DNA from 2 places in the Paenalcaligenes sp. Me52 genome. Region 1 is predicted to be linked to the other one. Evidence: predicted binding sites of a transcription regulator. Region 1 holds the regulator's gene; the other holds the start of a gene.
The links. Region 1 encodes HrcA, which represses chaperone genes, less so after heat shock. Its sites were predicted from a motif close to TTAGCACTCNNNNNNNNNGAGTGCTAA; they were not measured.
Positions count from the first base shown of each region.

Region 2: rpoH (RNA polymerase sigma factor RpoH) is a predicted target of HrcA. The motif match lies at 2,376-2,402, and genes of this name have one in related genera.

Region 1 covers NZ_JBKQFO010000001.1:863,840-868,056, reverse strand. The annotation lists gene dnaK (molecular chaperone DnaK) at 1-91, opposite strand, end outside; gene grpE (nucleotide exchange factor GrpE) at 209-772, opposite strand; gene hemH (ferrochelatase) at 866-1,921, opposite strand; gene hrcA (heat-inducible transcriptional repressor HrcA) at 1,972-2,985, opposite strand; gene ACLO87_RS04050 (NAD kinase) at 3,121-4,020, shown strand; gene recN (DNA repair protein RecN) at 4,030-4,217, shown strand, end outside.
Region 2 covers NZ_JBKQFO010000001.1:90,255-94,471, reverse strand. The annotation lists gene ACLO87_RS00450 (NUDIX hydrolase) at 1-445, opposite strand, end outside; gene ACLO87_RS00445 (SCO family protein) at 591-1,205, shown strand; gene rpoH (RNA polymerase sigma factor RpoH) at 1,396-2,295, opposite strand; gene ACLO87_RS00435 (glycosyltransferase family 2 protein) at 2,453-3,238, opposite strand; gene ACLO87_RS00430 (endonuclease/exonuclease/phosphatase family protein) at 3,239-4,093, opposite strand; gene aspS (aspartate--tRNA ligase) at 4,098-4,217, opposite strand, start outside.

The sequences.
Region 1 (4,217 bases):
CTGCGTTTTCAATAATTTTGACCTGGTCACCGTCCATTACGGCAACACAACTGTTGGTTGTACCAAGGTCAATACCAATAATCTTGCTCATATTTTTGATTTACCTTGCAAAAATCAGCGTACCCAACTTAGGGATACGACTCAGTTATTACTATGATTTACAGATGGGGACTCGCTAAACATTTTCAAGCCCCCATAACAAAATAATTTAGGCTGGCGCTTGTCCGGAGGACACCATCACCAATGCAGGGCGCAATACGCGATCGGCCAACACATACCCTTTTTGCAATGCCATTGCGACAGTACCTTCGGCTTGATCGGAGGGAACTGTAGAAATTGCTTGATGCAGATGTGGGTCGAATTTATCGCCTGCTTGTGGCGCTACTTCTTTAAGCTGGTTGCGTGTGAACGCGTTATCCAACTGACGCAGCGTGGTTTCTACACCTTCACGGAAGGCTTCAATCGTTTGTTCTTCTTGTGCTAGCGCAGCTTCCAAACTATCACGTACTGGCAGCAGGCTTTCAGCAAAAGACTCTGTACCAAACTTACGGGCTTTAGATACTTCTTCATCCGCACGACGGCGAATGTTTTCCATTTCGGCTTTAGCGCGCAGCAACTGGTCGTAGTACTGAGCTACTTTAGCCTGAGCTTCTTCCAACTGCTGATCCAGTCCAGACTCGACAAGCGATTCTGCTGCCACATCAATGGACTCGTTTTCAGGTTGGTTGTCTTCAGGAATCTGGTTTTCGTTCTGGTCTGTTGATGCAGACATAATGGATCTCCACGGCAAAAAAACATCACTGTTTTTCATATGGGGATCACACACCCCATATTCAAGAGATCCATGGTTATTTTTACATTTAGCTTATGCGAGCCAGCCTGCAGCGTGTTCGCGAACCAATTGCGCTAAACCATCTACCCACTCTGCATCATCGTTCAAGCAAGGAATATAGGCGAAATCTTGCCCGCCCTCTTCTAGGAACGCATCACGGCACATGAGTTTGATTTCTTCCAGTGTTTCCAAACAATCCGCTAAAAACCCAGGGCACACCACATGCACGTTTTTCACCCCTTCCTTAGCCCACTGACGCAACAGCGGTTCGGTGTAGGGTTCTAACCAACGTTCGGCCCCAAAACGACTTTGGAAGGCAGCCTGCACTGGCACTCCAGTGGTTTCCAACTCACGGCGTAATGCTGCCGTGGTCAACATGCACTCGCGGTGGTACGGATCGCCCTTTTCTGCACAACGACGTGGCAAACCATGAAAGCTCAGCAGCAAACGCTCTGGTTTGCCCTGCGCTTCCCAGTAGGTAGTAATGGATTTTGCTAACGGCTTTATGTACGCAGGATGATCACAATAACTACGTATAAAACGTAGCTCAGGCTGATTACGCATTTTCGCGGCATAACGCGTTACAGCATCTACCGCCGTGGCTGTGGTACTTGCCGCATACTGTGGATACAACGGCACCACCAAGATGCGCTCACAACCCTGTGCACGCAGTTTATCTACAGCTCTTTCTACGGACGGGTTGCCATAACGCATCGCCAGTTCTACTTTGACGTGTTGGCCAGTTGGGTCCAGACGTTGCTGCAACCCATCTGCTTGGCGCTGGCTATACACCAACAGCGGAGCCCCTTCAGGCATCCAGATCATTTGGTATTTTTCCACCAACTTACGTGGTCTGAATGGCAAGATTGCCCCACGTAAAATCAATTGCCACACGGGCTTTGGAATCTCAATCACACGCGGATCCGACAAAAACTCTTTGAGGTAACGTCGTATGGATCCGGCATCGGGTTGATCCGGAGTACCCAGATTCATCACAACTATGCCTACTGGCGTAGCTGGACGACTGGCAATGTGGGCATCCAACAAAGATGGATCCGATGGTTCAGGCAAATAGGTAGTTAACAGCATATGTACGCCCTATGCGCCGCACTGAACCCTCTAGTGCAGCGCCATTCTGGTCAATTGTTCTGGTTACAGCTCAAGGCATTGGACAATAACTTGGCGGTGATGTCCACGATAGGAATCACCTTGTCGTAAGCCATACGTGAGGGACCAATCACCCCCAAGGTGCCTACCACCTCGCCATCCACACCATAAGGCGCTGTCACCATGGAAACGTCGTCTAAAGGCAACAACGTGGAGTCACCACCAATATAAATTTGTACGCCATGCGCATGACTGGATGCATCCAATAAATGCAGCAATTCAGTTTTCTTTTCAAACAGCTGGAACAGGCGGCGTAAACGGCTTAAGTCGTCCGTCATTTCGCTCACGTCCAAGAGCTTACTTTCGCCGAAAATCACCACATCCTCTTCAATGTCGGACTCAGCCGTACTAGCTGCTACCGCTGCCTGCATCAACTTGGAAATGTCTACTTGCAAGCTGGACAGCTCGTCTGCTAGCGACTCACGCACTACAGAAAACGATTTGCCTGAAAAGTGCTGATTAAAGAAATTGCTAGCTTCGGTAAGCTCTTCTTCGCGATACTCTCGTGACATGAACAAAATACGGTTTTGCACATCACCGTCGGGCGATACCATGATTAGTAGCACCCGTTTTCCCGAAAGACGAATGAACTCAATATGTTTGAAAGTTTGAGCACGACGCGGCACCATCACCACACCAGCAAACTGCGACAAATTAGACAACAACGCTGCGGCTGATGACACCGCACGCGCCGGCTCTTCCATAGGTAAACGTAGTTGTAAGGGCTCGATGTGAGGCACCTCGAACTGCGGTACTGCCAAGAGCCTATCCACAAACATACGGTACCCTTGAGGCGTTGGTATACGCCCCGCCGATGTATGCGGACTATGAATGAGCCCTAAGTCTTCCAGATCAGCCATCACGTTGCGTATGGTGGCTGGTGACAAGTCAAAAAGCCTAGATAGGGTACGTGACCCAACCGGCTGACCGTCAGCTATGTAACGCTCAATTAATAGCGTCAATAATGCACTTGATCTATCGTCCAGATATTTTGCCATGCTTATTTCATACACTCACATCAGGATCAAACTGCAGCATCAATGCCCTAAACCCTTACACAATTCTATAATCCAGTAATTCAGATTATCCTATTCCTATTCCATCATAAGGCAATTTACCTCATGCATTTCAAAACGGTCGCCCTCGTGGGTCGCTATCATGACTCGGGACTTGATGCCCCGCTGCGAGCCGTTGCCCACACGCTGAAGCAAGCGGGTTGCTCGGTCATTATAGAAAGCGACACAGCGCGCTACACCGGTATACAGGATATCCCCTGTGTCAGTTTTGACGAAATTGGCCAACAAGCTGATCTCGCTATCATCGTGGGCGGTGACGGCACGATGCTGGGTGCCGCACGTCAATTGGCACACAGTGGCGTCCCCTTGATTGGGATTAACCACGGGCGACTAGGTTTCATCACCGACATACCCTTGCCACACGCTCACGAAGCGCTCACCAGTGTCATCAACGGTCAGTACGAAACTGAACACCGCAGCCTGCTGGAAGGCCGCATCATACGCGATGGTGAAACATTGGTTTCTGGCATCGCGCTCAATGATATCGTAATTAACCGTGCTGGTCGTGGTGGCATGATTGAGCTGCGTGTAGAGCTGGATGGTGTGTTTATGCACCGCCAACGTGCTGACGGTATTGTCGTAGCCACACCAACCGGTTCCACTGCCTACGCACTGGCCGCCAATGGCCCTATTCTGTACCCCACACTCAATGCCTTCTTGCTGGTACCTGTAGCGCCACAAACACTGTCTAATCGCCCTGTAGTAGTGCCTGACAGCAGCACATTGAGTTTAACGATTACCGCATTGGGCAGAGTCGAATCGGGTGCCAGCGTTCACTTTGACATGCAAGCGTGGTCTGACTGCCAACCTGGCGACTGTGTAGAGATTCGCCGCGCTCAGAAAACAGTTTGTTTTATTCACCCCACCGGCTACAGTTTCTTTTCTACTTTGCGTCAGAAATTGGACTGGAACCGTATCCCACAACCCAACGACGCCAACGAATAATCCCTGCTTATGCTGCGATCCCTGCATATACGTGATTTTGTCATTGTGGATGAAGCCCTCATCGATTTCGAAGGCGGCTTCACCGTTTTTTCTGGTGAAACAGGTGCCGGGAAATCCATACTTATAGATGCGTTATCGCTGCTGCTTGGTGCGCGCGGTGACACTCGCGTCATACGCGAAGGATGTGAGAAAACCGA
Region 2 (4,217 bases), 770 kb from region 1:
GCGCGGCGCGTTTCTGCACCCACAAGCGGCCTTCTGGCGTCCAAGCATTTAAATGCACGGCCTGGGTCAGTACACCTAACGGACGTACCGCTCCGCGCTCTATCGCACCTAAGCAGCGCCCTTCTGCAAATACATCCAACAGTTCACCACGCCAAGCTTTCACAAAGCCTGCTTCGTTCAACTTGTTGGCAATGCGTTCCAACAATCGGTTAGCTTGTGCCGTGGGCAGTCGCATTTCACCTATGTGTACGGCATCGCCGTCGCAACTCACCCCTTCTATGGTTAATAGTTCAGGGATAGCTTCTTTTAAAACCCAACCGCAAACACGGCCACAAAAGGTCAGAGGACGACTACCTACCGGAGGCAACTCTTGTGCCTGAGCCAGCAATAGCTTGAAACGCTGCCGCATGGGCTTGTGCAATGAAGAAGAGATTTGAATTTTCATGTAAGAATTGTAGTGCATGCACTCTCGTCGCTGCACTACGCTATGCAGTTTTTTACATTAGGCACGAGTCCGCCACCTATCCGAGAATGTATAGCAGTACAGACACGGTACACTACCTTAATACTGATCCGCTTACCTGCCTATCATGTCACCCAACTTTGCTTCCCTCCCCCGTCTGTTATCAATACTGTTACTCAGCGTAGGACTTGCTGCATGCTCACCTGAGCCCGAGCCGCTTCCCTTTACTGGCAATGACATATCCACCGCCAATATAGGCCGTACGTTAGAGTTAATAGATGGCAACGGTGAAACTCGCACCCTGAAAGACTTCAGGGGGAAAGTCGTTGTGGTGTTCTTCGGCTTTACGCAATGCCCAGACATCTGCCCTACCGCCATGGTGCAATTAGCCAGTGCTGTAGAAATGCTGGGAGACGCAGCCAAAGACGTGCAAGTACTGCTGATTACGGTTGACCCGGATCGTGACACACCAGAGGTTATGAAGGCCTATGTAGAGGCTTTTGATCCTACGTTCATCGGCCTCACCGGCACGCCGGATCAAGTACGTAAAACAGCGCAATCCTTTAAAGCCTTTTACGTGAAAGTCCCCTCGCCACAGGTTGGGCAATACACCATGGATCATTCCTCATCGTTTTATCTCATCGATAAGGAAGGCAAAACCAGGGTGTTGATGCGTGGCGATGCGAGCGCTGAGGATATTAAACACGACCTGTGGCTGTTGCTAGGCTCTACCCCTAACTAACGCGCATAAAAAAAGGACACCTGGGCAGGTGTCCTTAAAGCATCTACTTCTATCAGAGAGGGGGAAGAGGAGAAGCCGAAGCAGATGCACGCAGCGCCACACAGGGATATGAATAACGCTGCAGATACTACTTTGATGACCGTCCTTCCTATTAGTTCTCTCTCTGATGAAATTTTTATGTAAGCAATTGTTACGCCGCTACCTGCAGGTAGGTACGCATTTTTTTCATCGCCGCCACTTCAATTTGACGAATACGTTCTGCTGACACACCAAACTCGGCAGCCAGCTCATGCAGCGTAGAGGATTGGTCGTCTTGCAACCAACGTGCCTCGATAATGCGACGAGAACGTGGGTCTAATTTTTCTAGCGCGCCTTCCAATCCTTCACCTTGCAATGACTGAGCAGCACGCTCTGCCAGTACTTGGGTGGGTTCAAACGCACCTTCATCTGACAAGTAGCTAATAGGTGCGAAACCCTCGTCATCGTCGTCCATAGAGGACTCCAATGCCATTTCGCCGCCTGTCAGGCGTATTTCCATCTCGCTCACATCTTGCGGACGCACATTCAATTCACGTGCGATATCATCGATTTCCGCAGGATTCAGCGTTTGCCCATCTTCTGGGCGCATACGACGCAGGTTAAAAAACAGTTTGCGTTGCGCCTTGGTAGTGGCGATTTTTACCAAGCGCCAATTGCGCACCACATATTCGTGGATTTCAGCTTTGATCCAGTGCACAGCAAACGAAACCAGACGAACACCACGGTCTGGGTCAAAACGTTTGACCGCTTTCATCAGGCCAATATTGCCTTCTTGGATCAGGTCAGCCTGAGGCAGGCCATAACCTAAGTACTGGCGTGAAATAGACACCACCAGACGTAAATGGGACATGATCAATTGACGAGCAGCATCAAGATCACTTTCTTTTTGTAGACGCTGGCCGAGGGCCACTTCCTCTTCTTGAGTCAGCACAGGCTGAGCATTCACAGCGGAAATATAGGCCTCTAACGTACCCAACGCGCCGGGATTGGATACGGCAGCAGCCAACTGGGCAGCAGGCGCGAGAGCCAAAGATTGCGATGTGTGGGTCATGAATAATCCTGTATCGAGGTTATCAGTCCCGTGAAAGCCACGGAGTGATAACAAAGTTTCTGCATAAGCCTTTTATTATTCTAGCACTCTAGCACACTGAGTGCTAAATAAGGAAACACATAATAAGAGGCCAAAATACGCGGAAAGTTCCGTGTTTTTACGTGTTTTTATCAGATTTCTGTGTAAATTTCTTGCGCTGATACACTTTGCTGTAGCGAAAGAAAACACCAGTCGCTTCGCCCACGGCAATCATCATGCCGCGCGAGCCTGACAATATGCCCAACTGCAAAAAATACGATCTAAAAAACCGGAATGCAGCTTTGAACACCACTACAGGAAAAGCGTACAAACGTGCTCGTTCCGAATTGGCATACAGCTCTGAGTAATACTGCGTTTTGACCAAAAGCTGGCCTACATCAGTCACTGCCTCGTGCTCTAGCCCACCTTTTAATCGCACCACTTGGCTACGACCATCCAGCTTCACTTTTTCATGTACTTGGCTATCGGTGAAACGATGCTGGCGACGGTTATACAAACGGCATAACCAGTCTTTACCCCAACCGTTAGTACGTATGTGCTTGCCACAGAAGTAGTTATTGCGCAGCACTTCCCCTACTTTGCTTTCTTCTTCTAGGGGCCAATCAGCCAACGCATCCAGTAACTTCTGGTTCACCTGTTCATCAATATCCAACGACAGGATCCAATCGGTTTCCGCGTGTGACGCTGCCGCATTCTTCGTAGGACCAAAGCCCATAAAGCTGCCTTGCACCACTTTCACGTTGGGATATTCGCTCAACAGACTCAAGGTATCGTCTGTAGAACCATTGTCATACACCACCACTTGCCTAAACGGTTTCAACGCGCCAATGGTACGTCGCACATGCGCAGCCCCATTTTTTACGATGATGACTGGCGTAATGTGGGCGTAGATGTCCTCAGCCATTTAAGGAAGTTCCAATTCAGTCAATATAGGAGCGTGGTCTGAGATCTGTTTCCAAGGCAAGCCTTGCAGCACTTTCGCCGTACGCACAGCAAAACCACGCTGATAAATACGGTCTAGTCTCAAGAAAGGGAACGCTGCTGGGAAAGTGCGCGGAGGCAAGGTCAAACGGGCATTACCGCCCACGCCCAATTGCGGTGTGTGTATCTCGCTGCCTTCTTGTTTGGTCCAGCCACGCAACCAATTCATAGGCTGTCGCAACTTGAAGCTTTGCCCGGTACGTCCCTTCACCATAGAGGCAAACGAAAACACTTCGTACAAGCCTAATTGCTTCACGAAAATGGGCGCCAGCTTGTTGTTCCAATCGTTGAAGTCACCAGCAATAAGCAGGGGCTCATCATCGGGCACCAAGCGGTGAATTCTATCCACCAAGGCCTGCGTCTGACGCGCTCTACCACCACCAAACAGACCCAAATGCACGACAATACAGTGCACAGGTCTACCTTCAATCTCCACCACGGCATGAAGCAAACCACGCTGCTCTAAGCGGTGATCAGAGATATCTTCATTTTCGTGGTGCAAAATAGGATATCGGGAGAGCAGTGCATTACCGTGATCGGTAAATTCTCGCACTGCATTACACCCATACGCATTACGCATGCGTAACACGGCAGCTAATGATTCGTGCTGCGCGTCCAGCGTTGCTTGCTGGTCGTTGCGCCCCTGAACCTCCTGCAAGAACAGCAGGTCCGGGGACAATCCATACAGCCCTAGCTTCAACTCTTCTAGGGACTCACGACCACCAGTGGCCGTGCGCCCCTTATGAATGTTGTAGCTAACAACCCGTATGATTCCCATAGCCTTAGGCGGGCTTAGCTTCCTGTGGACGCAAGCGGATGTGCAACTCTTTCAACTGCTTCTCGTCTACACCGGAAGGGGCGTGAGTCAACAAACACTGAGCGCGCTGTGTTTTGGGGAATGC